DNA from 3 places in the Chitinophaga caseinilytica genome. Region 1 is predicted to be linked to each of the others. Evidence: riboswitches for the same ligand, from Rfam matches in the RefSeq annotation. Region 1 holds a riboswitch; each other region holds the start of a gene.
What was found. Region 1 has a riboswitch for cobalamin ahead of WJU22_RS07040 (TonB-dependent receptor plug domain-containing protein). Riboswitches for the same ligand answer to the same signal wherever they lie in the genome.
Positions count from the first base shown of each region.

Region 1 (10,392 bases):
CGGCGACCGCCCGCTGTTCGAATCCTACGCGAAGTTCCACCCTGTAGAATACACCGATACTACCATGGTCTGCAATTACGAAGTAACGCCGTTCCCCCTGAAGGAATACCCCGGCTACGGTTACCTCATGTATTACCGTATCCCCAGCCAGTTCGTAAAGCTGGACCCTGAAATAGCGCCGACCGACGAGCAGAAATACAACGTAAACCCGCGGTGGACGTTCCGCATTCTCGTGAAAGGCACGTTTGAAGTAACGTTCAAGCTGCCAAAATGTACGCGTACAGCATGAGCTGATCTGTCGACATAAAAAAGGCCCGGAACGTTCCGGGCCTTTTTCGTTGAAAGCGGTCTTATTTGTCAATTGATGGCGCCGAGTGCCTGGGCGAGATCGCTGATGAGGACGCCCGGCTCTTCCAGCCCGATGTACAACCGTACCATCCTGTGTTTCGGTATGGCGGGGTCGAATTCGTTTTCCGCCAGGGAGGCGCAGGCCGGGAACGCCAGCGACTCGTGGCCGCCCCAGGAAACCGCCATGAGAAAGCGTTGTAGCCCGTTGCAGAACGCCTCCACCTGCTCCCGCCTTTCCACTTTCAGCTGGATGGTGATGAGCCCGGCGGCGCCGTGCATCTGCTTTTTCGCCAGTTCATATTGCGGGAAGCCGGGGTCCATCGGGAAAATAACCCTTTCGATCTCCGGTTGTTCCTTCAGCCATTCGCAGATCGTTTTCGTGCTCGCCGCGCTGCGCTCCAGCCGGATTTCCAGCGTACGGAGCCCCCGCAGCAGCAACCACGCGTTGAACGGCGCGATGCCGCTGCCGATATTGAGCAGTTCCGACATGAATATCTTCCGGATCATTTCCTCCCGCCCCGTAAGCACCCCGGCCATAGTATCGCTATGGCCGCTGATGAACTTCGTGGCCGACTGCAGGCACAGATCGATGCCCAGTTCGTGCGGCCGCTGGAAAATAGGAGTGCAGTAACTGTTGTCGATCATCGTCACGATCCCCTTTTCCTTCGCCAGCGCCGCAACCGCGGCTATATCCTGCAACTCGAAAGTGAACGAATTGGGGGATTCGAGATAGATGAGGCGGGTATTGGGCTGGAGGGCGTTGCGGAAATTCGCGGTATCCGTTCCGTCCACGAACGTAGTTGTAACCCCGAACCGGGGCAGGATGCTCGTGAACAGCTGGCCGGCCCAGTTGTAGGGATCGCGGACAGACACGATATGATCGCCCTGCTGAACCTGCGACAGCACCGCCGCGAAAATGGCAGCCGCGCCGCTGCCGAAGATCAGCGCGTCTTCCGCGCCATCCAGCGCCGCCAGTTTCTTCCGCAGGATATCGATCGTTGGGTTGTTGCCCCTCGTGTACAGGAAGCCTTTATATTCATCCCGCAACAAATCCCGCATCTCGCCCACAGATTTGAACGCAAAGTTGCTGCTTTGCATAATGGGTGGTGCAATGGCATTGAAATACTGCTCCCGGTCTTCTCCCAGTTGGTTTATTATAAATGAAAGGTCCATATGTCAAACTGATAGCGCTAATTTCGCCGCCGTACGGCATAGCGCATGAAAAAATAAATGGGTAGTCCCGCTACAAACCAAAACATCCCTCCGAGCGCCTGGTTTAGATCTTTTATAAAAATATTGACGGTTACGAATAAATACACGGTGATGAAAATGGCGGGGACGACGGGGTAGAACTTCATTTTGTAGATGCCCGTTCCGTCGAGGTGCGCCGTTTTCTTCCGGAGCACAAATATCGTGGCTGCAGCTGAAGCAAGGCCAATTGAGTCAAAAAGCATGACATATTGGATAATATTGTCGAAGTTGCTGAGGAAATACAGCATGCCGACGATGAGCAGCGCAAAGGTGGTGAGCGCCACTTCCTGTACCTGGGTCTTGGAATTGACCCGTCTGAAAACACCCGGCAGCACGCCGTCTTCGGCCATCGCGTAATACATCCGGGGGTTAGACATGAGGTTGACGTTGGCGTATCCCAGCACCGACAAAAACAGCAGTACCGAAGTTACCTTGAAGCCATATTCCCCGAAAAACGCTTCGGCCATCCGGGCGGCCAGGGCTTCGGTGGTTTTCAGCTGCTCGAACCCGATCACTTTCACGTAGGCGTAATTGACCGTGAGGTACAGCAGCAAAATGATCCCGATCCCCAGCAGGATGGAGCGCGGCATGTTTTTCGACGGGTCGCGGACGTCTGACCCGAAGTTGATCGTTTGCTGATAACCGCCATAGGTGAAGAAAACCGGCACGAGCGCGGCCCCGAAGATGTACGCCCAGCTGTGCTCCGCCACCGAAACGGCCGCCACGGCCGGCGGTGCCACGTGGCTGCTGAAGGCCGCCAGGCAGAGCAGCAGCACGAGGGTCATTTTGAAAACCGTAAGCACGTTCTGCCAGCTGGCGCTCATGCGGATGCCGAGCATATTAATGATATACAGCACGATCACGGCCGTGATGGCGATGGTTTTACGCCCGCCTTCATGCTGCATCGATCCGGGAAGGATCACGGGGCCGATGTATTCCGCGCCCACGATGCAAACCGCCGCGATGGAAGCGGCGTTTGAAATGACGAGGGTCCAGTTGATCATGAAAGAATACGCGGGGTGGAAGCCGACCGACAGCACTTTATAAAACCCGCCTGCCACGGGGAACCGGGAGCCGATCTCGGCATAGGTGAGGGCGCCGCAGAGCGTGACGAGCCCTCCCAGCACCCAAACCATGTAGAATAATTGCGGCGTGCCCGTTTCGCGGGCCACGCTGACCGGCGTGCGAAATATTCCCATCCCGATGACCAGTCCGACAACGATCATGGTAAGGTCGAACGGCCCGAGTTTCGGTTTGATGCTCATGATATACAAGATAACCGATTAACGCTGTATTTACCAAAATATGCGTAGGTTTGCCGCCGGTACACGGTTGCCAGGTCCCTTTCCGGGGCCGGCATTAATAGGGAATCCGGTGAAAATCCGGAGCTATCCCCGTAGCTGTAAGCCCGCAATTAACGTTTTCCAGGACCCCAGCCACTGTTCCGGCACATCGGAACGGGAAGGCCTCCCGGGAAGCGGGCGAAGCCAGAAGACCTGCCGCATACCACTTTTTAATCCGCGCTTTCGGGTGAAAAGCGGAGGGCATATGCGGCATTGCTGCCATCATACGTACTTTTCAATTCTCCCCGGCGCCACTGATTTTTTTACAATCTATGGCCTACATGAAAAAAACACACCTGGTCCTGACCGCCGGCATCCTCGCCGCTGGGCACACCGCGCAGTCGCAAGACTCCACACAGGTTTCCCAACTCAACACGGTTGTGGTAACCGCTACCAAGTTCAACAAAAAACAATCCGAAACCGGTAAGGTGCTCACCATCATCGGGCCCCAGACCATCGGGCACAACATGGGCCGCACCGTGGCAGATGTGCTCAACGAGCAGGCCGGCATCGTGATCGGCGGGGCTTTCTCCAACCCCGGCAAAAACCGCGAAGTCTACTTCCGCGGCGCCACCTCCCAGTACACCACCATCCTCATGGACGGCATCCCCGTGGCGGATGCTACCGGGCTGACAGGGAACGCCATCGACCTGCGCTTCCTGCCCATCGACCAGGTAGAACGTATCGAGATCCTCCGGGGAACATCTACCACCCTGTACGGCTCGGATGCCATCGCCGGCGTGATCAACATCATCACCAAAAAAGGCGGCATCAAACCCGTTAATGTATACGGCGACCTGGTTTACGGCTCCAACCGCAGCCTCAAAGGCTCCGCAGGCCTTCGCGGCAAACAGGACAATGTAGACTACAACATCAGCTTCACCCACTTCACGACCGACGGTATTTCCGAAGCGGCAGATACGACCGGCACCGGCGATTTCGACCGCGACGGGTACTCATCCAACGGCCTCAACGCCACCGTCGGCATCCAGGCCACCGAAAACCTCCGCCTGCAGCCATTCCTGTTCTTCAGCGACTATAAAAGCAATTTCGACGGCGGATCGTTCGTGGACAGCAAGCTCAACAAGAATAAATCCAACGCGCTGCATTCCGGCATCCGTGCGCAATACGACCTTTCGAAAGGCGCCATCTTCGGGAATTTCGCGTACCAGAAAGTAACCCGCGACGATGAAACTGATTGGGGCAAGACCTTTACGGACGGGCGCGCCTATTACGGCGACCTGTACGGTCATTACGACATTACCAGCTGGTTCCAGGTGATGGCCGGCGCAGAATACCGGAAATCCGAGCTCACCGACACCGCCAATTTCAAGGACGTGAAATACCGCACCCGGGAGCAACATTCCATCAGTCCGTATGTGGCCCTGTTCCTCAAAAACCTGCATGGTTTCAACATGGAGCTCGGCGGGCGGTACACCCTGCACAGCCAGTTCGGCAACCAGTTCACCTACACCATCAACCCCAGCTACGTGTTTTCGGACAAGTTCAAAGTGTTCGCCAGCGTGGCTTCCGGGTTTAAAGCACCTACCCTCACTTCACTCTACAGCATTTACGGCAACAAAGACCTGAAAGCGGAAGATGCCGTGAGCTATGAAGCCGGTGCGCAGACGTTCCTGTTCAATAACAAGCTGGACCTTCGCGTGGTAGGCTTCCGCAGGAACATCAAGAACCAGATCTCCTACATCAACTACAAATACATCAACTACAACCAGCAGAAAGACAAAGGCGTGGAAGTGGAAGTGATCGCCCATCCCATCGAAAACCTGACCGTGAAAGGGTTTTACGCGTATGTAGACGGCGAAGTGACGACCGTTGGCGGTAGCGGAAAAGACACGACCTATTCCAACCTCATCCGCCGGCCCAACCATACCGGCCAGATCGAGATCGGGTTCCAGGCCACCAAAAAGCTGTTTGTCAGCACCACCGTAAAGCATACCGGCACCCGTAACGACCTGTTCTACAAATTCCCCCAGTCGGAATACGTGGCGCTGGACCCTTACACCATGTGGAACGCTTATGTGGAATACAACCTGGGCAAGGCACGCGTGTTCTTCAACGCAAATAATATCACCAATAACAAAAAATATTGGGAAATTTACGGCTACGCCACCCTCGGCTTCAACATGCAGAGCGGCGTATCTTTTTCATTCTGATTTAAAAACTGACGCATGTCCATCAAACAAATCCAACCGCGTTTCATCGTATTACTGCTTTTCATCGTAGCGGGCGGCGTGCTGCGCGTGCTTGCCGCAGGCCAGCTCACTCCTTTCTCCAACTTTTCCCCGCTGGGCGCCATGGCGCTTTTCGGCGGCGCGATGTTCGCCGATAAATGGAAGAGCTACCTGTTCCCTTTGCTGGCGCTTTTCCTCAGCGATGTGATCATGATGAAAACGGTGTATGCGGCGTATGCGGACGGTTTCCTGTTCGAAGGCTGGTACTGGAATTATATCGGCTTCGCCGCGATGGTGCTCATTGGCCAGCTGGTGATCCGCAATGTAAAGGTGCTCCCCGTTCTCGGCGCTTCCATCCTCGCAGCGATCGTGTACTGGCTGATCGTGGACTTCGGCACCTGGATGCGCCCTACCAGCATCGACATGACCACCGGCCTGCCCTTCAGCCGCGATTTCGCCGGCCTCATGAAGTGCTACGCCCTGGGCATCCCCTTCATCAAAAACACCCTGATCTCCAATGTCGTGTACAGCGGCATCTTTTTCGGCCTGTTCAGCTGGCTGGAAAACAGGGTCCCGGCGCTTTCCGCCCGATAATATCACGAAAAGGCCGGCCGCAAACCGGCCTTTTCCCTTTCCACCCAACCACCCGATCCTGATATGACCGCCAGTTCCTTCCTCCCCGCCGCTACGCAAATGATCTACGACATGGGCCTCCAGCACCTGCTCGACGGCATCACATTCGAATGCCCGACCGCCGCACTGGCCGAAAAGCAGAAAGTGGTCCGCTGTGTGCTCGAAGACAAACATTACAGCAGCGAGGAAATCGACCGGATATTCTCCGCTTCCAAAGCGCAGGGCAAAAGCCTCTATTACGTAGACGAACCGCTGCTGGCCTCCATCTCGCCCGACGTGATTTTCACGCAGGACGTGTGTGAAGTTTGCCAGATCGATACGCACTGCACGCAGCAGGCCGTCTACAAACTGGACAAGCAGCCCGCGCTCGTGAGCCTCAGTCCCAATAACCTCGACGATGTTTTCCAGTGCGCCATTACCATCGGCCGCGCCCTCGGCGAGGAAGCTGCTGCTTTCGCATACGTGACCGCGCTCCAGCAAAGGCTCGACGCCGTGGTGGACCACCTTCGCCAGCACCGCTCGCCCCTCCGCCGCGTGATGATCATGGAATGGATGGCGCCGGTTTACAACTGCGGGCACTGGATCCCTTACCAGGTGGCCTACGCAGGCGGGGTCGATATGCTGTCTAACCCCGCTGGCGACTCCATCGTTACGCCCTGGGAAAAAATCTTCCGCTACGATCCCGAAGTGCTCGTGATCGCACCCTGCGGGTTCCTTACCGGCCGCTCGCTCGACGAGCTGGACCTCGTCACCAAAGTACCGGGCTGGGAAAACCTCCAGGCCGTCCGCAACAACGAAGTCCATCTCGCGGATTACGATCTTTTCACCCAACCCAGCGCCAGTACCCTCACGGATGGCGTGGAAGTGCTCGCGCACCTCTTCCATCCCCACATCTTCCCCCCGCCGCAACACTTGCAACATAAATTCCGCTCCATCGATCCCCGGGCGGTGACCGCATAAAAAAAGGGCCTTCCAGACGGAAGGCCCTTTGCTTTTCAATCACTGTTTACTTGATCAACCACATATCGCCGTTGATATCGTCTGTGCCGCCGAACTGCCGTTGCAGCGCGGCTTTCACCTGGTCGTTATTGGTTTGGTACTCGCGCTGCGGATAGAGCCAGCGCCGGGGGATTTTTCCGCCGTTGGCATTGGCCGGCCCTACATCGAACGTCGGGATGCCGGTGCGGCGGTACTGGTAATACGCCTGGCGCCCGGAGTTCATGAAGAACGCGAGGTATTTCTGCAGGAGGATCTGCTTCAATCCATCGGCGTTATTGCCTTTGTATTGCGCTTTCGGCGTGGCGGCGTACCAGTTATTGAATACGTCTTCGCCCAGTCCGTAAAACGCGAACGAAGCCTTGATCCCTTTCTTGTACCAGCTTTCCGCGTCGCCGGGCGCCCATCCGCGCTGAATGGCTTCGGCGATGGAGAAGCAGGTTTCCGGGAAGCCCAGCTGGATGCAGGGCTCACCGCTGCCCGTCTGCCAATAGCGGCGCTCGTTGCCGTATGAAAGGTAACCGTTGGCGTTCTGCGACGAGAGATCGCTCAGCACATCGCCCGTTCTGCCGCCTTTGTAGGAAGAAAACCGCGTGGCGAAACCAGGGATGTTGTGATGCTTGGCCGTATCCACCGGCTCGGCGATCTCGAAAGTGCGGGGATCTTTATAGGCCACCATCGTGTCGAGGTAAGTGGCGCCCATATTGTTCCGGCCACGATCGAACCCGCGATTATAGGGCCCGAGCGGATATCGGTTGTCCTGGATGTTGCCGTTGAACACCACCTGGTAGTTGTCCGCATTCGCTTCCATGATCGGGAAATTCGCGGGAGCGGCGAGGATGGCGGCGAATTTGGCTTTCACCTGGAGGTCGGCATCGTCTGCATGTTTGCTGAGGTTGATGAGTACGCGCAGGCGTGTGGAATTGATGAGCTTGTGCCATTTGTCGAGGTCGCCGTCGAACATAAAATCGCCATTGATCTTGTTCCGTTTGGCGGCGTCGAGGAAAGCTTTCATTTCAGCGGCGGCGGATTCCAGCAGGGCCAGGCTCTGGCGGAACACTTCCTTCTGCGCGTCGTATTTGGGCGTAAAGTTTTCGTTGCCCGACTGCATGGCTTCGCTCATGGGAATGTCGCCGAACTTCATCGTCATATCGATATAGCACCAGGCTTTCAGGAATTTCGCGATGATGAGGTAAGGCTTGTTTTCGTCTCCACCCAGGCGGTTCGCTTCCTCTTCCATTTTCTGGATGTTGCGCAACACGTTGTACCGCATGCCCGTGGAGCTCCAGTTGTAGCCCTGGCTGGCATAGTAGTCGAAGTTGGAGACCCAGAACTGGTTTTCGCGCTGCGCCTGGTCCCAGGGGTTTTCTTTGAGGTCGATCAGCACGCCGGTGAGCAAAAGCGTGGGCGGGGAAACAGTGGGCTTGTTCGGGTTGTCTTGCAGCCCTTCGAACTTTTTGCACGACGCGGCACCCAAAGCCAGCGCGGCACATATGAGGATGTTGGTAAGTTGTTTCATGTGATGTTTTTTGCGGGATCAGAAGGAAAAATTCAGGTTGATGCCATAGCTTTTCACGGAAGGCGTCTGCAATCCGTTGTTGCCTTCGATGAACTGGTCGAGGTCGATGTTCTTGTACTTGGTGAAATACATGAGGTTCCGCGCCACGAACGATACGTTGGCGGATTTGAACGGCGTCCGCGACAGCTTGCTGGCCGGCAGGTTGTAGGTGAGCGTAACATCGCGGAGCTTCACGAAGGTCTGATCGATGACGTTGGAAATCTCGGCCCCCATGAGGTTGTAAGCCCAGTCCTGGAACGTGGTCTTATTGGTATTGGTCGCAAATTCCCGGGTATCGGAGATCACGTTGCCGTCGCCGTCGCGCTTCAGTTCCCCTTTGGTCACGATCACGCCATCGCCCGTCCAGTGCGGGATCGGTTTCCCGGTAACGGGGTCGCGGAGCGCGTCTTTCTCCCTTTCGGCAGGCCCGGCGTCTGGGTGACGGCCGCCCTGCCAGAGTTTCTGGTTCACGTAGTTCAGCGTTTTGCCGCCAACGCGCCCGTCGAGCAGGAAAGAGAACCGCCAGTCGCCCAAAGTGAAGGTATTGCTGAGGCCGCCGAACCAGTCGGGCGTAAAATATCCTACTTTCTTCGGCAGCGGATCTTTCACCGGCAGACCATTGCTGCCATACACGATCTTCCCGTCGGGCGAGCGGTAGAAATCGGTGGTGTAATAAGCGTCGGAGCGCTCGCCAACCTTGATGTAGCCCAGCTTCTGCTGGTCGCCGTAAATCTCCTGCAGATAAGGCTTGTAGGTTGTCCAGTTCACCATCACGTCCCACTTGAATTTCCCGGAGGAAACGGGTGTTCCGTTCAGCGTCACTTCCACGCCGCGGCGCATATACTTCAGGCCGTTCAGTTTTTTCGACAGGTAGCCGGAAGTCTCGGAAACGGGATTATCGAACACCTGCGGGCCATCCACCGCGCGGTAATACGCCACATCCAACCCGAGCCTGTTTTTCAGCAGGCGCATGTCCGTTCCCACTTCGAAAGAGGTACTGAAATACGGCTTGATCTGGTCGTTGAAGATTTTGTCGGCATAATAAGCGGAAGGCATGTTGGCCCAGCGGGTGCCGAGGGTGTAGTTGGCGATGTTGGAATAGATGGAAAGGTCTGCGCCCACGCGCGCCCAGGATCCGCGCACTTTCCAGTAGTTGATCACTTCAGGCAGTTTCACCATTTCGGACACGATGCCGCTCAGCGATACGGAGGGGTAGAAATACGTGTTGTTGCTGAGGGGCAAGGTGGAAGAGTGGTCCATCCTGCCGGTAAGGCCGAGGAAGAGATAGTTCCGGTACGAAAGGTCTACCGAAGCATAGGCGCTTCCCACTTGCTGCGTGGCGGTATAGTTGGTGGGCTTGCGCTGCTCGCTGGTGTTCTCGAAGTTGTACCACATCGGGATGAGCAGGTCAGCCGTTTCCCCGTAGATGTTCCGGGTGTTCAGCGTCCGGAGGTTGGCGCCGGCGTGGGCCGACAGCTCGAAGTGACGGCCGAAGTCCTTGTCGTACGTCAACAGGAAATCGGTATTGTTCTCAAAGTTGTACGTCCACCATTCGCGGTACTTCCCTTTCAGGTTGGCTTCGTAGGCGCCGGCGGAATAGGGGAGCTTGTTGCTTTCGTAGAGGTTGCTGGTATTGATATGCGTGCGCAGCATGGCATTGAAGTTCTTCGCGATCTTGTAGTTCGCGGAAATGTAGCCGTACACATCGTCTTTATAATATCCGCGCAACCATTCGTTGGCGATGAACCAGGGGTTGTTGTAGCGGAAATACTCGAAGTTGTACTGCTGGATGCCCTCTTTCCCTTTCTGCCAGTAGTTCTTCAGGTCGCGCACGTCGAAATCGGCGCCACCCCAGATGGTCAGATAGTAAATGAAGCTGTTGGGGCCATACGCCAGGTTGGGAAAGTTGGGCGTGTATTGTTTGTTGTAATTGATGTTCACGTCTACCCGCAACCGGTCCGTGAAATTCACGCCGCCCGCCAGGTTCACGTTGGTGATGTTGACGTGGGTGTTGGGCACCTGGCCGCGCTGGTAGGTATGTGAAGCTGAAAGTCGGATGTCCGTTTTTTCG
Region 1 covers NZ_CP150096.1:1,626,060-1,636,451, reverse strand. The annotation lists gene WJU22_RS07055 (DUF5007 domain-containing protein) at 1-289, shown strand, start outside; gene WJU22_RS07050 (PLP-dependent aspartate aminotransferase family protein) at 358-1,521, opposite strand; gene WJU22_RS07045 (APC family permease) at 1,539-2,864, opposite strand; cobalamin riboswitch at 2,912-3,117, shown strand; gene WJU22_RS07040 (TonB-dependent receptor plug domain-containing protein) at 3,224-5,116, shown strand; gene WJU22_RS07035 (DUF6580 family putative transport protein) at 5,132-5,728, shown strand; gene WJU22_RS07030 (ABC transporter substrate-binding protein) at 5,792-6,727, shown strand; gene WJU22_RS07025 (SusD/RagB family nutrient-binding outer membrane lipoprotein) at 6,774-8,282, opposite strand; gene WJU22_RS07020 (SusC/RagA family TonB-linked outer membrane protein) at 8,301-10,392, opposite strand, start outside.

Region 2 (10,392 bases), 2.9 Mb from region 1:
GAACAACGAAATAGCATTCGAAATGCTGCCGATCACCTCGTATTTTTTGAAAAGGTCGCGCTGCGTGAGGTTAAACCATACTACCGCGGCGTATACCAGCAGTTTGGCGATAAAAATGAGTACCTGCCGGCGGATCTTCTTCTGGTTATATGTAGCCTGATCGATTACCATGATGGCTACAAAAATACGCAAAATCGGAGGATTGTCCCGGCATGAAGCGCCGGGACAATTTGTTAAATATTACTTCAGATTTAAATCCTTCACACCGCTCACCTCGGTAGACACTTCCCCAAGCCAGCCGCCCTGCGCCCGCATACCCGTGTGCACCCGTATGAAATCGATGCCTTTCAGCTTCACGGGCTTGCCGTCCGCATCCACCGCCCAGTCGAGCTTGATGCCCGATCTGGCATCCATATTGGCCCAATTGTCTGCATACCCGAACTCATACGCCGGGCAAACGAAGAAGGAACCGGCGCCCGATTGGTCTTTGATCCGGTCGGGATCGAGCATGGTGCCGCTGAACGTGATCTTGTCGCCTTTCCAGTTGGGATAATAGTTTTGCGAATGGAAGGAATTTTTCTCCATGTAACCGGAACCGCCTTTGTTGTCCGTCCATTTGATATAATTCATATCCGTAATGTATGAATACTGAGGGTTCGGCGTGGCTACATGGTCTGCCGCCGGACGATGGTACGTGATCTCATATTTATGCACGGTTTTCGGGGAGTTATATTCCGAACCGGCGATTTCGTACCAGGTATCGTCGGGCAGACCGTTCCCGTTCGCGTCGGCCGCCACCTGGATGATGCCGGGTTCCGCCCAGTTGTTGAAGGCATTGCCCAGCACCTGGAAGTTATATTCTCCGGGCACGTTCACGATGGTGTGGTCGAAGCCCATGACGATGAACCCGCCAAACCCGCCGAGGCAAACGAGGCCATTGCTTTTGATGGCGGTTTCCGCTTTGGCGATCATGCTGGCTTCGGAATCGCCGGCTTCCCAAAGGGGCAGTTTGTTGGTGAACTGGGCCGGCGCCGGCTGGAAGTCGAAAACTTTGGACACGCCATTCGTGTATACCTGGGCGTTAACGGTCACGGTCACGTGCTGATTGGCTTCTCCCGCTGCGGTTTTGACGTTCAGCTTGAAAGTGCTTTCGCCCGCCGCGGCGAATACGTGAACGAGGTCGCGCTCGCGGGAAACGGTGTCTTTATCGAGCGTCCAGACGTAAGATGCGCCTTCGGCGTTTTTCACTTCCGGGGAAATGCGGACCCATTGCGCGGTATGCACGGAATAGCCGCCGGCCGGGGCTTTCATGTCGATGAGGGGCAGCGGCCGGGTGTCTGCATTGTCGTTGTTCCCGGAACAGGCGGCGGCTCCCAACAGGAGCGTCATCACCGGCCATTGTAGATTTCTTTTCATATTAACTGGTCGTTTTTGTAGTGGATGGATCAGGGAACGGGCAGGAACGCGAAATGGGCGGGAATATCGCCCGTGGTTACCGACCATTTTTTCTTCCCTTTTTTATCGAAGCAATACAGCGTTCCGGGCGACACATAATCGCGCGCGTCGGTCACGAAGATGTCGCCGGTAACGGGGTGGACGGCCACGCCGTAGGGCATTTTGATGTTTTTGTCCGTTCCGTCGTTAATGAAGCTCCCGGGCAGCAGGGTTTCCGTTTTCACATCGAGCATATTGTAGCTGATCTTCCAGGTGTGCGTATCGTAACTGAATGCGGTGCCGTAGATGAAAGCGGTGTCGTTGTGGACCCAGAGGTTGCTGGAGGCGAGGTGGAAGCTTTTTTTCACCAGGTCGGTTTTTGTGTCGATGATGTGCAGCGAAGGTTGCACGCTGTAGTAATCCCCGCGCGAGGTTACGTAGAGGTCGCCATGGCGGTCGGGTTTTACATGGTGCAGGTTGATGGCCACGTCTATCTTTTTAATTTCTTTGAAGGTGGACAGGTCGATCACCGAAACGGTGCGGTCGTAGTCCGGAACGCGGTATCCGCCGCTGTTGGCGACGTAGAGTTTGTTTCCCGCAACGGCCATTTCTTCCGGCTGATAGCCCACGATCACTTTCCGGGTGATTTGCAGCGTGGTGGTGTCAACTTCCGCCACGAAACCGATCGGCGCGTTGGGGTCTATTTCCACCGGCCCGGCATACGAGCTCACGTAAGCTTTTCCGTTGGCGAAGGCGAGATACCTGCAGTTGGGAATGTTGATCTGGCCGATGCGCTTGCTGGTGAGGGCGTCCATCACTTCCACCTTGTTGGAAACATTGATGACGGCGTAGAGTTTTCCGCCGTAGATGCGGATATCGTTCCCCACGTCCCCCAATTCCTTCACCACATTCGGATTTACGGTGGCGTAGATGTTTTCGTTGTATTTCCCGGTGGTGTAGTCATAATAATCGAGCGTCGATTTGTTGCTGCCCATGTTGCCTTCGTTGAGCAGGTAGAAACCGAGGTAGCCGTTTATCGCCACCGTATCTACCGGCGTCACTACCGGTGGCACGATCTGGTCGCCCTTCCGGCAGGCGGCGGTCAGTAGCACGAAAGCCGCCAGGATGCTGAGTTGTATGCTTTGCATGGTCGTATCGTTTGATTACAGTTGCACAGACAGGGTTACTTTGTAATTCCTGCCGGGCATCGGGTAATTGAGCACTACGTCGTAGAACTGGTTGAAAAGATTGTTGACCTGTGCGGTGAGGGCCATTTCCATTTTTTCTATCCGCAATGCCCTGCGCAGCGAAAGATCGCTGGTGTACCAGGGCTGCATGTAATTGCGGGGGATATTGGCTTTGCCGTTATAGCGTTCGCCGGTATACAGGAGGCTGTAGTTGAGGCCCCAATCCCCATAATCCGCGCTGGCGATGAGCGAGCCTGCGTGCCGGGGGATGTACACGATCTGGTGGCCGTAGAAGCTGTCTGCCAGATCGGTGAAATCCCGCGCCTGCTGGAAGGTGTACGTCGCCCGCGCCCCCATCCGGAGTCGCTCCCAGGCCAGCAGCGTGGCGCCGGCGCGAAGGTCGAGGCCATGGATCTTCACGAAGCCGAGGTTCATCATCGTCCAGCGGAACTGGCTCACCGTGGGCACCGCCACGATCTTGCCCGTTACTTCGGTATAATAGGCATCGGCTTCGAGGAAAACCGCTTCCAGTATTTTACCGGGGCGCGCCTTGTTCCAGGTAAAGCCCGCGTCGTACTGATGCGTGTACTCCGGATCGAGGCGCGAATTGCCGATGTCGGTATAGTAGAGATCATTGAACGTCGGCATGCGGAAAATATGCTTGTAGAACCCCTCACCCTGAAATCCTCCTTCCCGAACGGCTGCCACGCCATCACGACCGAGGGCGTGAATTCCCTTTTCGGCCCGGATGCGGCATTCTTCTTCACGCTTTCGTTCATGATCGTTGCCAGCATCGCCGCCTGCGCGCTGAACCGCGGTAAGGTGACGGACGTGCTGAGCGCCCCCAGCACCGTATGCCGCCGCGGATAGGAGAAGTTTTTCAGCGATGCGTTCAGGAGATTGAACTGGTAGTCGGTCGACAGGCCGGCCGTCCACCAGTTTTTGATGGTAAACTGTTGCGCGAGGGAAATGTAGGCTTCCTGTTGGCGGTATCGGTTGTCGATGCGCAACAGTTGCGTATCCGGCGCCAGGTACCGCGTGAAATCCTTTGCGTATTTGGCATTGAGCAGCAGGCTGTATTTCCGGGAAAGGTCTTTGCGCAATTGTCCCTGCCAGAAAAAGTTGCGGTCCCACTGCCGGTCGATATGCCCGAACACCCCGTTCACCACGAACCCCGGCAATCCGCGTTCGGAGCCGTAATAATAGAGCCGCGAGTGCCATTCGCCGGAAGGGATCCGGCCGTGCAGCGAGGCTTCCAGGCGAAGGGCGTCTACTTCGCCGTTCCTGCGCATGGCCGTGGTATCGTAACCGTTCTCTTTCCGGTAACGGAACTTGTATTGACCGCCGGCATGCACCCATTCCGAGCTCAGCGAAAGCGTTACGCGGCCCGACAGTTTCCGATGATACAGCAAGGATGGATTAAACAGACTGAACGATCCCCCCTTCACCGTTCCTTTCAGGTGGAAACGCTCACCCGGCTTGAATTCCGGACGGAGCGGGGTGAGATATATGGCGGCGGAGGCGCTGTAGTCTTTCGCGGGTTGGAACGTATTGCTTTTTTGTCCGTTATAGAGCGATACGGCCTGCATGTTCTCCATGGAGAATTTGCCCAGGTCGATCTGGCCGTTCTGCGCATTCCCCAGCTGGATGCCGTCGTAAAACACTGCGGTGTGGTTGGTGCCCATCCCGCGGACGTCCACCGTTTTCAAGCCGCCCACACCTCCGTAATCTTTGATCTGCAAACCCGAGAAAAACCGGATGGCATCGGCGACCGATTGCGCGCCGAGTTTTTGCAAAGCCGCGCCCTGCAGCGTCTGCCCCGGTGAAATCTCGCGGACGGGCCGCGGTGCGGTGATGTGGACTTCCTTTAACTCACGGACCTTCGCGGAATCCATGGCCTGCTGCGCGGAAGCACTGCCTGCAAGCAGCAGGCAGGCTCCGGAACAGCGGATTTTCCAGTAGGATTTCATGGCTATGGTTGAATAACGGTCATGGCAGGGAAGTACCATCCGTCGTATCGGATCGTTTTCTTCAAAGCGCCGGTTTGTGCGTTGTAGAACAGCACGCGGTTCTCGCTTCCGGTATACGGGCCATTGATCGTCGTGATCACGAGCTCATCGGTATGATGGTCGTAATTCACGCCGGAGCCGTAAAAGTATTGACCGGCGGGCAGGGTGATGAAAGGCGCGGCCAGCGATGCGGCGTTGCCCACCACATACCGGTATAATTTGGTGCCGTATTGCCAGTTGGCGGCGGGCTGGATGATGAAAATGTGGTCGTTGACGGTGGAAGACGCCATCTGAACGCTTCTCCACGCGCCGAAGGGGTTCACCGAAGCGAACGGCATTTTCACGGAATCTTTCACGAAGGTGGTGGGGTGAACGGACATGAGGAGCGAATCCTTCGCGCCGTAAATCCGCCCGTTCTTGCCCGTCACAAAACCGACCGTAGCCTTGAAAGGCTTGCCGGCCACGGCATACGTGGTGGCGTTGAGCACGATCATGCCGTCGTTATTGCTATGTGCGAACACGTAGTTCCCGGATTTCACCATGTTGCCGATGGCGCCCGATACACCGGCAATTTTGCTGCCGATGGCGAGGGACGTGAGGTTGATGGGATAAATACCGTCGTCTGCCCCGATGAGGCCACGCGTAGCGTCGAGCCCAACGAAAGACATCGCTTTGCCGGAAACGGCGTTTTCCACGCGGCCGGTTTCCACGAGCGTGGAAGCGTCTGTCACCACCAGCGGGCCGCCGGCTTTCACGACCATGTACAATTTGCCGTTATGGATGGCGCCGTATTGCAGGGTGTTCATTACGCCACCGAGGTTTTTGCCGGGGTTCACGGCATGATAAACCCAGGGCACGAGCGTATCCGCGCCGTATTTGTAGAACCATACGCTGCCGGATTGGGTGCCGAACCAGCCTTCGTTGAGGACGAGCACGCCGTTGGCGTATTGCCCGAGCACGGTGATGTTGTAGACCGCGGAGTCTTTACCGTTGGGCGTGGAAGCGGCGAAGGTGATTTTATAGTCGCCATGCGCGCGGGGTTTGAAGGTGTAGGTGGCCTTATCGCCTACGGGCTCGCCGTTGAGTGTCCAGCGGAAGGAAATCCCCGCGTCCTGCGTGAACTCGGGCTTAAGCTCGAGCTCCTGGCCAACGGCGATGGTTTGTTCCGGTTTGGCGATGTGGACTTTGGGGCCGGAGGGCCTTACATCGTCCGATTTGTTACAGGCAGCTACGGTAGCCATGAAGGCGAGGCCGAGCAGAATGCGTACATGTTGTTTCATATGTTGGTTTATTTGTTTTGAAACAACCATCCGGGAAGCACGCATCATACCCGCAAACATATTTGCAAGTGCATGACGCGGGACGATCCCAACGCGCATGGAGGGTTATACGAATGAGAATATAAATACCTGGTAAAAGGCTTTACATCCCTGGCTTTTCACCCGAAAGCGTTGAATGGTAAATACATGAGGCAGGTCTTCTGGCTCTCCTGCTTTACCGGCTTGCCTTCCCTTCTTTTGGAAAGTGGCATGCAGTGATGCCGGTAAATACGAATGCAGGATTACAGCTACGGGGATAGCTCCGGTTTTGCACCGGATTCCCTTTTAATGCGCGCCCCTGGTGAGGGGTCTGCAACCAAATGCGATGCAAACCTACGGTGTTGGTGGGAATAAAACAAATGATTCGTATCATCGGGGCGTCCAACAAATTTGACTGTTGCCCGTTAATAGAGTGTATGCAACATGATTTCAACTGGGAATTCAACGGCCGGCGGTTCCACGGCATTACGTGGCAGCCGGAACATTACGACCGCGTGATGGTCGTGATCCACGGCATCGGCGAGCACGTGGAGCGCTACGCGCCGCTGGCGGAATTTTTCAATAAGGAAGGGTACCTGGTAACGGGGATCGATCATTACGGCCACGGCAAAAGCGACGGCAAGCGCGGCGATACGCTGAAGCTGGAGGAAATTTTCGATTACCTCGAAGCGTTCCTGCAATTTACGTGGGACGCGCACCCCGCGCCCATGGTGCTTTACGGGCATTCCATGGGCGGCGGGCTGCTGACGGGCCTGCTTCTCCACCGCCAACCCGACGTGCAAGCCGCCGTCATCTCCGCTCCCGCGCTCCTCCTCCCGCAAAAGCCCAACGCATTCCTGCGGGGTATTTTGAAAACAGGCGCATCCCTCCTGCCCCATTTACGCGTCAAAACCCCGCTCGATATCCAAAAGATTTCGCACGATGCGAACGAAGTGGCGAAGTTCGAATCCGATCCGCTGCGCCACCCGTTCGCCAGTTTGCGCCTCATGCATATATTGGTGAGCAATGGATTATGGTGCCTCCGTCACGCCGATCGCCTTCAAATTCCTTCACTGCTCATGCACGGCAATGCCGATAGCTTCACGAGCGTAGACGGCTCGCGTCGGTTCGCGGAAATGGCCCCGAAAAAACTCATCACCTACAAAGAATGGGACGGCCTCTACCACGAAATGCACAACGAGCCCCAGCGCCCGGAAATCTTCCAGTTCATGGCAGGCTGGCTCAGCGCCGTGCAATTACATCCGCTGGATTAATATTCCATTCCTCGTAAATAAAAAAAGGTGAAACCGGATATAGTGGCCCGTTTTCACCTTTTATCATTTGTATCGGAAAATTCAAATAATCAACCCTTCCCCTTCAGGAACCGGTCGAAATACGCACGGTCCAGCGCCTCCCGGTGATCCGGGTGTGCGAGGCCGATGAGCGCCCTGGCGCGTTGTTTCAGGTTCTTCCCGAAAAGGTCCACCGATCCGTATTCCGTCACCACCCAATGGATGTGCCCGCGGGTCGTAACCACGCCCGCTCCTTCCTTGAGGAACGGCGTAATGCGGGAAATCCCCTTATTGGTGACAGACGGCAGCGCGATGATGGGCTTGCCGCCTTCCGACAGCGATGCGCCGCGGATGAAATCCATCTGCCCGCCAATCCCGGAATACTGGTAAGTGCCGATGGAATCCGCGCACACCTGCCCCGTAATATCGATTTCGATGGCGCTGTTCACCGCCGCCACCTTGGGGTTCCGGCGGATGATGGAGGTATCGTTCACATAACTGATGTCCATGACGCGGATGGAGGGATTGTCGTGCACGAATTTGTACAGCCTTTCCGTACCCGTCATGAAAGCCGTCACGGTTTTCCCGGTATTGATCTTTTTCCGCGCGTTATTGATGACACCGCTTTCGATCAGCGGGATCACGCCGTCAGACATCATTTCCGTGTGCAGGCCGAGGTCTTTGTGGCCCACCAGGTTGCGCAGCACCATATCTGGAATGGTGCCAATGCCCAGTTGCAGGGTGGCGCCGTCTTCTATGAGCGCCGCCACATGTTTTCCGATCGCTTCCACGGCGGGCGTTGCCCCGGAAGAATAGTCGACCACCGGCAGCGGGGCTTCGTGCCACACCAGCGCGTGGATCCGGCTGATATGGATGAACCCGTCGCCATGCGTGCGCGGCATATTCGGGTTTACCTGTGCCACTACGTATTTCGCCGTATCCACCGCCGCGCGGGCGATGTCTACCGAAGTGCCGAGGCTCACGTACCCGTGCGCATCCGGCGGAGAAACCTGTATGAAGGCCGCATCCAGCGGGAGAATGTTGCGGTAGAAAAGTTGGGGGATTTCGCTGAGGAAGATCGGCACGTAATCGCCCGACTCGCTGTTAGACACGGCGCGCGTTGCCGCCGAAACGAAAAGGGAATTGAAGAAGAAAGCCTTTCTGCATGCCGGCTGGTCGAAATTGACGTTGCCGAGCGTGGTGATGCTCACCAGTTCCACATCTTTCAGTGCTTCTGCGCGGTTTTGCAGCGCCTGTACGAGCAGCTCCGGCGTGGCGGCGCTGCCATGCACGAATACGCGTTGTCCGGATTGAATATTGGCCACGGCGGTGGCGGCGTCTATGTATCGTAATTCCATGAATGGGTTGCGGTTTTGAACAAAATTACCGGAGGAAGGCCCCCGGCGCAATGATCCCCATCGCCCGATACCGTTCCGGGATCATGGGAAGACCTGACAAAAAACAGCCCGGTCCGCTGAAAGCGCCACCGGGCTGACTATTACCATTTTTACAATGTCGCCATATCGATCACGAAACGGTACCGCACATCGCCTTTCAACATGCGCTCGTACGCTTCGTTGACATAATTCATGTTGATGACTTCCACGTCTGACACAATATTATGTTCCGCGCAGAAATCCAGCATTTCCTGCGTTTCCGCGATCCCCCCGATCATGGACCCCGCGATGCTGCGGCGGTTCCCGATCAGGCTGAAACCGGCTATCTCCATCGGCGTCGGCGGTACGCCCACGCAGATCTGCACCCCGTTCGTGCGCAGAAGGCTTTGCGCCATATTGTAATCGTGCGGTGCGGAAACGGTATCCAGGATGAAATCGAAGTAATTCCGGACGGATTTGAGCTGTGCTTTGTCGGTCGTGAGCACGAATTTATGCGCTCCGAGCGCCTTGGCGTCGGCTTCCTTTTTCGGGCTGGTGCTGAGCATCGTCACTTCCGCACCGAATGCCGCGGCGAATTTCACGGCCATGTGGCCCAATCCGCCGAGCCCCATCACCGCCACTTTATGCCCTTTCCCCACTTTCCAGTGGCGCAGCGGCGAATAGGTGGTAATGCCAGCGCAGAGGAGCGGCGCAACGTTGGCCAGTGGCAGTTTGTCGGACACTTTCAGCACAAAAGCCTCGTCTGTCACGATCATGCTGGAATATCCGCCGTAGGTCGGCGTTTTATGGTCCTGCTCGTGGGAATTATAAGTACCGGAAGAGCCATTTTCGCAATATTGTTCGTTCCCGTCGTTGCAGTTCGAACATTTGCGGCAGCTGTCGACCAGGCAACCCACCGCGGCCAGGTCTCCCGGTTTGAATTTCGTTACTTTGTCGCCCACACGGGTCACGCGGCCCACGATCTCATGCCCGGGCACCATGGGGTAAATGGAATTGCCCCATTCGTCGCGGATCTGGTGAAGGTCGGAATGGCACACGCCGCAATAGAGGATATCGAACTCCACGTCGTGCGGACCGGGATCGCGGCGTTCGAACGACCAGGGAGCTACGGCAGATTTTGCGTCTTGCGCGGCATAAGCTTTTACTGTTGTCATAATATTTGGATTAGCTTTAAGTTAACAATGTGCTCAACAGGATTGTTGAAGTAGCGCGGGTAAAGGTAACGAAATATCAAATCGATGAAACAGACTCCACAGACAGATCAGTTTACCGGGCTTTCGGACGCGGAAGCGGAATCGAGGCTCCGGCAGTATGGCAAAAATGTTTTCCGCGTGAAGCAGGTGCCGCGGTTTTTGGTGATCATCTGGAATATGGTCCGCGAGCCCATGTTCCTGCTGCTCCTCACGGCCTGCCTGTTGTATTTTATATTGGGAAGCGTTTCGGAAGGCTTGCTCATGCTCGCCGCGATCCTGCTCGTGTCGGCCATCGAATTTTTCGAGGAAGCCCGCAGCAACAAGGCCATGAAGGCGCTGCAGGCGTTCACCGCGCCCCGTGCCCGCGTGCTGCGGAACGGGAAGTTGCAGGAGGTGGACACGGAAAACATCGTTCCGGGGGATATCCTCGTGCTCAGCGAGGGCGACCTTGTGCCGGCAGACGCTACGCTCCTGCTGGCCAACGACCTTTCCGTAAATGAATCCGTTATTACGGGGGAATCGATGCCGGCGGCTAGGCTGGCCGATCAGTCCGTTTTCAGGGGCACGCAGGTGAATACGGGG
Region 2 covers NZ_CP150096.1:4,489,457-4,499,848, reverse strand. The annotation lists gene WJU22_RS18395 (mechanosensitive ion channel family protein) at 1-192, opposite strand, end outside; gene WJU22_RS18390 (PKD-like domain-containing protein) at 241-1,416, opposite strand; gene WJU22_RS18385 (YncE family protein) at 1,446-2,582, opposite strand; gene WJU22_RS18380 (TonB-dependent receptor) at 2,598-3,269, opposite strand; partial or broken gene WJU22_RS18375 (TonB-dependent receptor) at 4,232-4,516, opposite strand; gene WJU22_RS18370 (DUF5074 domain-containing protein) at 4,594-5,910, opposite strand; cobalamin riboswitch at 6,084-6,285, opposite strand; gene WJU22_RS18365 (lysophospholipase) at 6,366-7,202, shown strand; gene WJU22_RS18360 (acetyl-CoA hydrolase/transferase family protein) at 7,292-8,578, opposite strand; gene WJU22_RS18355 (NAD(P)-dependent alcohol dehydrogenase) at 8,728-9,771, opposite strand; gene WJU22_RS18350 (cation-translocating P-type ATPase) at 9,856-10,392, shown strand, end outside.
Region 2: it holds a riboswitch for cobalamin, as region 1 does, so the genes downstream of both, WJU22_RS18370 (DUF5074 domain-containing protein) here and WJU22_RS07040 (TonB-dependent receptor plug domain-containing protein) in region 1, are expected to answer to the same signal.

Region 3 (10,392 bases), 970 kb from region 1:
CAGCGAAAAAACGGTGAGCAACCACCGGATGAACATTACGCGGAAGTTATCGCTTTCCGGGAAAAACAGCCTGTTGCGGTTCGCCATCGAGGCTACGGGCGGGAGCAAGCCGGTGTTTTAGGGGCAGAACAATCTCGGGGGTTGGTTTGTATTAATGGTAACCAAAATTCAAACCCACATGGAAATCAAGTCTTCCACCAAGTACTTTGCGGAAATGATCGGCACGTTCGCCCTGGTATTTTTTGGGTGCGGCGCGGCCGTGGTATCGGGGGTGAGTGCCTCCGGGCCTGCGGGCATCGGGCTGCTGGGGATCGCTTTTGCTTTCGGGCTGGCGGTGCTGGTGATGTGTTACGCGATCGGCGGCATCTCGGGCTGCCACATCAATCCCGCCATTACCATCGCCATGCTGACCGCCGGCAAGATCAAGGCGGCCGACGCGCTGGGGTACATCATCGCCCAATGCATCGGCGCAGTGATCGCCGCATGGGTGTTGTGGACCATCCAGAAAGGGCTTCCCGGCTGGCAACTCGGCGAATGGGCCCTGGGCTCCAACGGCTGGGGAGAAGGGTACGGCGCGGGATATAACACCGCTTCGGCGTTCGTGGCGGAAGCAGTGCTCACCTTCCTCTTCCTTTTCGTGATCTTCGGCGCTACCGGCAAATGGGGCAACGGCACCACCGCCGGCGTAGCCATCGGTCTTACCCTCACCTGCATCCACCTTTTCTGCATTCCCATCACTGGCACTTCCGTTAACCCCGCCCGCAGCCTCGGCCCCGCCATCTTCGCCGGCGGCAACGCTTTATCGCAGCTCTGGCTATTCATCGTAGCCCCCATCGTTGGCGGCATCGCAGCGGCACTCGTTTGGCGCGCGATGGACAAATCCTAAGCATCATTACCCATATAATTAAGTATTACTACCGGTGCGGCAAGGTTCTTGCCGCACTTATTTTTGCTGCCGTACAAAGACCTCAAAACCGCGCGATCATGGTACGGCAGGGATCCGTTATTTACAACCCTTACAACCAGGAGCAGTTCACTTTTCTCCAAACGCACGCCAGCACCGGTGGCGCTTACCTCCAGATCGCCGCAGTGGTAGGCCCTGGCGGCGAAACGGCCTGCGGCGCCCATCGCCACCGCCACCCGCTGCAGGAAGAAAAGTTCATCGTTCATTCCGGCAGCCTGTGGATGCAATCCGGCAACACGGCGCGGTTGTACCACGCGGGCGACCAGGTAGTGATACCGCCCGGCACCGCGCATGCATGGCGCAACGGCAGTCATACGGAACCGCTGCATTTCACGTACGAGATCGCACCGGCCATGCAGTGGGAAAGTATCCTCGAAACATTATGGTCGCTGTCGCAGAAAGGCGCGTTCAACCGCAGGGGCATCCCCTGCTTCCTGCAGCTGGCGGCCACTTTGCACCGCTATCCGGACCATTGCTACATGGCCGGCGTACCGGTCACATTGCAGAAATGGGCGTTCCGGATGTTGGCCTTATTGGCGAAATGGCTGGGGTACCGGCCATTCCACAAGTATCGCGGGGTGGGGGGATTATGATGCAACATGTTTTCCGTCGCACGATAAGTTATTAAAGACGCTTCTATGAAGAGATGGTATGGCTGGAACGTGATCCGGTCTTATCAATGAAGCCGAAACAAGGCCGCGCTGTTTCCAGCGCGGCTCTTTTTTATCATCGTCAAATCGTTTCCTTCACACCGGCCCTTACCGCTTTCGCAGCTTCGACCATATTGCGGAGCGCAGCTTCCGTTTCGGGCCACTTCCGTGTTTTCAGCCCGCAGTCCGGGTTCACCCAGATGTTGCGCGCCGGCAAGTATTCGGCGGCTTTGCGCAGGAGGAATTCCATTTCGGCTATAGACGGCACCCGCGGCGAATGGATGTCGTACACCCCGGGCCCGATCTCGTTCGGGTATTTGAAATCCGCGAAAGCCTCCAGCAATTCCATTTGCGACCGCGACGTTTCGATCGTGATCACGTCTGCGTCCATTTCCGCGATATGGCGGATGATGTCGTTGAAATCGCTGTAGCACATGTGCGTGTGGATCTGTGTTCCGTCCTGCACGCCCGACGCGGAAACCCGGAAGGCGCGCACGGCCCAGTCGAGATACTGTTCCCGGTCGGCCTTACGGATGGGCAAACCTTCCCGGATGGCGGGCTCGTCGATCTGGATGATGCCGATCCCCGCCTGCTCCAGCGCCACCACTTCATCACGGATCGCCAGGGCGATTTGTGCCGTGGTTTCGGAACGGGGCTGATCGTCGCGGACGAAAGACCATTGCAAAATGGTGACCGGCCCGGTCAGCATACCTTTCATCGGCCGCGCGGTGCACGATTGCGCGAACACCGACCAGCGAACGGTCATATCCTGTTCGCGGCTCACGTCACCGAAAATAACCGGTGGCTTTACGCAACGGCTGCCGTAGCTCTGAACCCAGCCATGTTGCGTGAACGCGAACCCTTCGAGTTTTTCCCCGAAGTATTCCACCATGTCGTTCCGCTCGAATTCGCCATGCACCAGCACATCCAGCCCGATATCTTCCTGCAGTCGCACCGTTTCCCGGGTAGCGGATTCCAGCGATCCGTCGTATTGCGCTTGCGTAAGATCGCCTTTTTTGAATGCGGCCCTCAGCGCGCGGATATCCGCCGTTTGCGGGAAAGAACCGATCGTGGTGGTGGGGTACATCGGCAGCCCGAACCTTTGCTGCTGCAATGTTTGCCGATACACGAAGCCGGAAGCCCTCTGCGCATCGCGCTCCGAAATGGCGGCCACGCGCGCTTTCACGGCGGGTTTGTGGATGCGTGTGGATGCGCCCCTCGCGGCGATGGCCGCTTCGTTGGCCGCCAGCAAGGCCGCCTCGCCATGGAATATCCTGTCCAGTTCCGCCACTTCCTGCAGCTTCTGTTTGGCGAACGCCATCCAGGATTTCAGTTCTTCATCGAGCTGCGTTTCCAGCGCCAGGTCGGCCGGCGTGTGCAACAGGGAGCACGACGGAGCAATCATCACCCGGTCTTCCCCTAACTGGCCGACCGCTTTTTGAATGAATGGCAACGAGCGGCGGTAATCGTTTTTCCAGATATTCCTTCCATCGATCACGCCCAGCGACAGCGACATTTTCGGCGGCAGCAGCGGCAGGAGCTGTTCCAGCTGCGCGGGGTCGCGCACCAGGTCGATGTGCAGGCAGCACACGGGCAGCGAGGCGGCCAGTTCCGCATTGTCGCGGAGCCCTTCGAAATAGGTCGTCACCATGGTGCGGAGGCCTTTGCAATGTTTCGCAATCTCCGTGTAGGCGTAATGGTAAGCATCCGCCGCGCCTTCGGGGAGATCGGTGGCGAGGAAGGGCTCGTCCAGCTGCACCCAGGCGGCACCGCGGTCGCGCAGGCGTTGCAGGGCTTCGATATAAACGGGGAGCAGCCGGGGCAGCAGGCTGAGGCGGTGGAACCCGGGTTCTTTTTCCTTGCCGAGCAGCAGGTAAGAAACGGGGCCGATCAGCACGGGTTTCGGTGTGGCGGCGAGCTGGTGCTTCGCTGCGTCGAAGGCGTTGAACACTTTGTTGGAGAAGAGGCGGAAAGACTGGTCTTTCCGGAATTCCGGCACGATGTAATGATAGTTCGTGTCGAACCACTTGGTCATTTCCATGGCGGTGAGATCGAGGCCATGTTCCTGGCATCCGCGTGCCATGGCGAATGCGAGATCGGTTTCGGTGTTCTGCGGCACGTCTGTGACCACGGGCGCGTACCGGTCGGGGATGGCGCCGACGAGCAGCGACATGTCGAGCACATGATCATAGTAACTGAAATCGTTGCAGGGGATGAGGTCCATCCCTGCGGCTTGTTGCAGCCGCCATTGTTCTTCCTGGAGGCGTTGAGCGGCGACGGTCAGTTCCTGGCGGCCGATGCGGCCTTGCCAGTACGCTTCGCAAGCTTTTTTGAGCTGGCGTTGGGCTCCCATGCGCGGGTAGCCGAGGGTGTGTTTCAGCATAGCAAAAACGTTTTTAAGACATTAATGTGGATTAATGCTCCTTACGGTTTTCGTACGCTTTCAGGAAATGTGAGTAGGCATGGAACGGCGGGGCATATGTTGCCCATGACGGTCCCGACCATTGCTTCAAATCGCGAAAGCAAGATCTTTCATAGCGGGCAAGTATCCTGGCTTGTAACATTACCGCCGTTCTTCTCATCCTGTTCAGGTCAGGACAATGAACGCCTTGGGCGGTAACTCTGGCAGTTACTTACAGTTGCGCGACAGCCCGTGATTTGCACACGGTTCCTTTTTAAATCCGGCTTTCGCCGGCTACCACGCTATGGAAAATATGAATTGGGTAAAGAACTCGGGACCAAAGATAGGAATGTCCGCATTCAAAACCTATCAAGCGGGCTTGTTAATGCGCATTAACCAATAAAAACTTTGGCACAGTATGTGCAAATATGGGTCTGACCGGCTTATACCTAGTAGATTGAATATTACCGGAAAGCCATATAAAAGATTCAGACGTATACCTGTATACTCGCCTCTATTTTTATTGAAACTTCCACTTTAGCAGCATGTACCAAACGTACCGTATTATTTGCGGCAGGCTTTCGTATGCCTGCGCTGCAGTGGGTAACAGCGACTCGTATATGAAAAGGATATTGGTAATTGAAGACGATTTGTTAATGATCCATGTAGTAGAGCTGATCATTAAGAAGGAAGGACACCATGCAGATCTGGCATACAACGGAAAAGAAGCGGCTATGTTATTGGGCTCGTATGATTACGACCTGGTGATCGCCGATCTGAAGCTGCCTTTCCCCCATTTAGATGAACTTTCAGCGCAATTGCGCGCCCAGCGCGGGCGGCGTAGTTTGCCTGTTATCATGATACTGCCCGCCTATTTCGTTATGGACAGTATTTCTTCCTGGTTCGGCATGGAAGCGGAAGAAATCATTATAAGGCCTTTCAGTCCACTCGAGTTGACCACAAAAATCCAGGCGCTGTTGAACTGACGCGCCTCTTCTTTCTTTCCTCACCCGGCCCTCCGGTCACGGCTCCCCCAGCAAGTGACCGGCGCCGGTCAGGAAATCCCCACTCCATCTTCATACACCCATTCATTTGTATCATCCACCCCGTACCAACCGGCATCAGGTATTTATACCCGGAAAGGCGGATATTTGCCCCATGGATATTTTTACCATTTCGGTGGACGAGCGCCGCTTCGAAGTGAAGCCTTTCGTGAAAGGCTACGGCATGGCGTTTCATGTGGATACGGGCGACGGGCTGGTGATCTTCGAGCTGGACGAGGAAGACAGCCTCCGCGCCATCTCCCAGGGCCCTACTCCGCCAGATTCCGCGCTGGTAGGCCGCATCGCCGATGCGATCGTGGCGCACTTCGGATGATTTGCCAATATTTTTAGCTACATTTGCTAATGAACTTAGCATTATGATCGCCCTGGTTGACTGCAATAATTTTTACGTAAGCTGCGAAAGGCTCTTCCACCCCGCCGTCCTTCACCGGCCCGTGGTGGTGCTCAGCAATAACGACGGCTGCGTGATCTCCCGTTCCGAAGAAGCCAAAGCCCTCGGCATCCGCATGGGCGCGCCGGCCTTCTTCATGGAAGAAATGCTGGAGCGGCACCAGGTCGCGGTCTTCTCCTCGAATTACACCTTGTACGGCAGCCTGTCGCAGCGCGTGATGCAGGTACTCGCCGGCTTCGTGCCGGAAATGGAGGTCTACAGTATCGACGAAGCCTTCCTCGATGTCGCGGGCCATGCTTCCCCCGCTACACTGGCGGCGGCCATCCGCGCGGGCGTGCTGCACAACGTCGGGATACCCGTTTCCGTTGGCGTGGCGCCCACCAAAACCCTCGCCAAGATGGCCAACCGCGCCGTCAAAAAATCCAAACTGCCCGAAGGCTTCCTCGTCCTCGACTCGCCCGAAAAAACCACGGCCGTCCTCGCCGCCACGCAAGTGGAAGACATCTGGGGCATCGGTGCGCAATACGCCGCCATGCTCCACCAGAAAGGGTTCCACACGGCGCTCGACCTATCCCGCGTGCCCGATGATTTTGCACGGCGGGAACTGACCGTTCAGGGCCTGCGTCTGGTGCATGAGTTGCGCGGCATTCCGAGCATCGGGATGGAAGAATCGGCGCCGGCGAAAAAAGCGGTGTGCGTGGCGCGCTCGTTCGGGCAGTTGCTCACCGAAAAGGACGATATCCGCGAAGCCCTCGCCAATTACGCCGCCGTGGCCGCGCAGAAGCTGCGGGCACAGGGCTCGCGGGCCAGCATCATCCAGGTGTTCGTACAAACGAATAATTTCCGCGGGCAGGACGCGCAATATCACCGCTCCGTGAACCTCCGGCTGCCCGTACCCGCCAGCAGCACGCGGGAGCTCATCCGCCAGGCGCTCCTGGCGCTCGACCGCATCTTCAAGCCGGGGTATAATTACAAGAAAACCGGTATTGTAGCGATGGACCTGGTGCCGGATTCGCAGGTGCAGGAAAACCTCTTCGAATCTACCGATCACGAAAAGGAACGCAAGCTCATGCAGGCGCTCGACGGCATCACGCGGCACTTTGCCGGCAAACCCGTGCTGCGCTTCGCGGTGCAGGGCGGCAACAAGAAATGGGCGCTACGGCAGGAGCGGCTTTCGCCATGCTACACCACGCGCCTGGAGGAAATCATCAAAGCGAAAGCGGAATGAATGACGACATACTTAACAGATACGCCCAATGATGAAAGCAATGACCCAACATAGCGCTACCTGATGCACAACCCGCTCGCCATATTACGGCCCGCGGTGCTGGAAGGGCTCCTGGCAGCGGGGCACCGCTGGTTCGTTAGGCAGCAATACCCCCGCGGCATGCACCCTTCGCTGAAGGCAGCGTTCCTCATTTCGGCGTACCGGAATATCGGGGAAGCACGGGCGCACCTGGAAGCCATCGCCGCCGATCCGCAGCGGCGCGTGTATGACGGGAACGACGCGGCCGACCGCGAACGCCTCTTCACCGCCGCCGCACAACCCGACGGATACGCCATCTACGTGAGCCTGCTCGCCAAACGTAAATGGAGCCCCGATCCCGCAACGGGAGCGGCTATCAAACAGTACGTCCGCGCACATACCAACTGGAAGCCCGACCGGAAGGAAGACCTCCACGTGTCGCTATTCATCCAGTTTGGCGAACTTTTCCTTAATTTGAAAACGAAACAGGAAGAAATCAAAATACCCTTTTCCGACATCGAAAAAACCTGATCCCATGTGTTACGACCTTTCCTTCTCCGCCAGCATCGCCTCCGTGTTCGACTATCTGCCCGAGCTCAAAGACATGGGGCAGCTGGACCTTCACTTCGAGCCCACTTTCCACAAAGTGGCGCAAGCGTACCCCAAATGGCCGGTGGTAGTGCAGGATAACGGGGAATTCAAGCTCAAAAGGTTCGAATGGGGCGTGATCCCCAACTACATGAAAACACCGGAAGAAGTGAAAAAAGGAAGGAAATGGATGGTAAACGCCCGTTCCGAAAAAGTGCTCGACACCAAAGCCTACTGGAACCGCATCCGCAAAAACCGATGCCTCGTTCCCGCCACCGGATTCTTCGAACACCGCGAAGTGCCCGGATGGAAAAATAAAGTCCCCTATTACATCCACGTCAAAGACCGCGATATCTTCTTCATCGCCGGGCTCTACGCCTGGTCGCACCTCCCCGATCCGGAAACCGGCGAAATCCCCGGCACGTTCACCCTCATCACCCGCGAAGCCAACGATGTCATGAAACGCATCCACAACGGCGGCGACAACGCCGGCCGGATGCCGCTCATCCTCCCCCGAGAACTGGAAAAGGAATGGCTGCGCCCCGATCTGACAGACGAAGGCATCAAATCCATCCTCGCTTACGCCATCCCGTCAGACGAGCTGGCGTACTGGACCGTCAACTCCGTCCGCAAAGCGAAGCCTGACGACGAATCCGTCATCGCCGAAACTACCTGGGCCGATCTGCCCGCTTTGTAATTTTCATTGGGAAACTAGCTCGCCCGGATAACGCGCAACGGGAAGGGCGTCTGCTGCCGCGCCTCGCGGATGTATTGATCGATGACGTTATACAGCCGGTCGAATTCGATGGGCTTGATGAGATATTCGTTCACACCCGCGGCTTTGGCTTCGTTCTGCTGTTCGCGGAACGCATCGGCCGAAATGGCGATGACGGGAATATGTTTCAGGTCGGGATCTTTCCGGATCTGGACGATCACTTCGCGGCCGCTCATGCGCGGCATGTGCATGTCGAGGATAATGATGTCCGGATGCACAGCGCGGGCGAGGCGTAGCCCGTCTTCCCCATTTCCCGCGATATGAAGATTGATACCCACGTGTGAGAAAAAGCGTTCCATGATGAGCTGGTTGATCTCACTGTCTTCCATGAGCAGCACGCGCGTTTCCGAGGGGAACGACTGGTATTCCGCCTGTGTTTCCAGCGGGCTGGGGGCTACTTCCATGCCGGCCATGGCGGCTTCTTCCACGAGCGGGAGGGTGACGGTGAACGCGGTGCCCATGCCGGGCGTGCTGCGAACGGAGATGGTGCCACCCATCATTTCGACGATGCGCCGGGTGATGGTGAGACCGAGGCCCGTGCCGCCGTAAGTTTCATGGATGGTAGCATCGGCCTGTTCGAATGGCTGGAAGATGACGCGCTGCTTGTCTTCCGGGATACCGATCCCTTCGTCGGACACGCGGATGCACCAGTGTGCGGGTTCCCGGCGGAAAACGTGGAGCGTTATCTTTTTATTTTCGGGAGAGAATTTGATGGCGTTGCCGAGGAGGTTATTGGCGATTTGGGTGAGATGGAGGCGATCGCCGCAAACGATGCCGGGCAGGCGATTGTCGATCTGCAACTGGATGGCCACGCCTTTGACCTGCGCCGCGTTCTGGTAGATGGTCGAAATGCCGCGGAGCCATTCGCGGAGGTCGAAGGGCTCGGGCTGCACCTGGTCGATCTTTCCGGCTTCGATGCGGGCGAGCTCGAGTACGTTGTTGACGATTTCGAGGAGGCTATGGCCGCTGGTGCTGATGCTTTCGATATAGGCCAGCACGCTCTGCGGGATGCGGTTGCGGTTGTCGGTTTCGTTGAGGAGGAGGTACGTCATCCCGATGACCGCGTTGAGCGGGTTGCGGATTTCGTGGCTGATTTCCCGGAGGAAGGCGGATTTGGCGATATTGGCTTTCTCCGCGGCGTCGCGGGCTTTGGTGAGCTCTTCCCGCGCTTCTTCCAACTGTTTCAATTGCGCGGTGAGCATTTTATCCTGTTCGCGGAGCTGACGGTTGCTGCGCTTGAGGTGCTGGATGGCGTCGTCCATGGCGATGTTGCTGGCCAGGAGATCTTTGGTACGGTCGCTCACCTCCTGTTCGAGATGTTCGTTGTAAGCCGATAGTTTCACGTTCGCCGCTTTCAGTTCGGCTTCCTTGTCGTTCACCAGTTTATTCTTCTCGAGGAGGGTTTCGTTGCGTTTGTGCAGGCGTTTCACGAGGCCGGAGATATTGATCTGGTAGAAACTGATCACCATATAATTGAGGGCCAGCACTACCGACATGATCATCCACCGGAAGATATAGAGCTCGTCCCGCGTCATGGCCATGGGCGTTACCACCTGGAAGTAATAATTGGTTTCGAGGAGGATGAGGCAGGTGAGGATGAGGCAGAGGCAGTACCAGCGCAATTCTTTTTCGTGCGGGGTGCAAATGAGCAGGGGCACCCCGATGAGGAAAAGCCCCAGGAAATGTACCTGCGTACTTTCGCCGAAAGTGGCGCCATAATAGAGCATCACGAGGCAAAACACGAGCATGAGGGTGAACTTGGCCGTGGCGTACCGGCCGATGCGGTTGAATGCGAGCACCGACAAAAAACCGCCTACGAAGCCGAGCGCGGTGTAGAGAATGGACCAGTCGCCCGAGATCCATGCGAGGCTCACGCCACAGAAGGTGCAAAGCAGGGCGGTGATAAAACTGAATGAGTTTACCACCATCAAACGCTTTACATCACCCTCCCGGTGGTCGGGTTGAAGGCCAACACGTTTAATTTTATTGAACCACTCCGTTAACATTCAAAAAACTCTCTTCTATAATTTACGGAATTTTCCCGACAGGCCGGGGTTAAATCTTTTGCGGTACAGCCCTTATCTGCGCCCGGTCAACAGCAACAAGCGATTAACAAATCGCGGTCCGGCAAAAAATTAGCCCGATGAACATCGGGCCAGGGCTGATAACTCTCCAAAATTTATATTGAACTTACTGGTATCGGCGGTCATGGATGCAACGGGAAATTAAGGACACACATCGGTAGGTTTTGTTAAAATATCGTTAACGATGAGGGCTTAAAAATAACAAGTCCGGGGAGATCCCCAGACCTGC
Region 3 covers NZ_CP150096.1:660,946-671,337, forward strand. The annotation lists gene WJU22_RS02810 (response regulator transcription factor) at 1-121, shown strand, start outside; gene aqpZ (aquaporin Z) at 179-886, shown strand; gene WJU22_RS02820 (cupin domain-containing protein) at 985-1,557, shown strand; gene metE (5-methyltetrahydropteroyltriglutamate--homocysteine S-methyltransferase) at 1,697-3,997, opposite strand; cobalamin riboswitch at 4,138-4,333, opposite strand; gene WJU22_RS02830 (response regulator transcription factor) at 4,636-5,001, shown strand; gene WJU22_RS02835 (hypothetical protein) at 5,174-5,392, shown strand; gene WJU22_RS02840 (Y-family DNA polymerase) at 5,436-6,698, shown strand; gene WJU22_RS02845 (hypothetical protein) at 6,762-7,247, shown strand; gene WJU22_RS02850 (SOS response-associated peptidase) at 7,252-8,001, shown strand; gene WJU22_RS02855 (hybrid sensor histidine kinase/response regulator) at 8,016-10,007, opposite strand.
Region 3: it holds a riboswitch for cobalamin, as region 1 does, so the genes downstream of both, metE (5-methyltetrahydropteroyltriglutamate--homocysteine S-methyltransferase) here and WJU22_RS07040 (TonB-dependent receptor plug domain-containing protein) in region 1, are expected to answer to the same signal.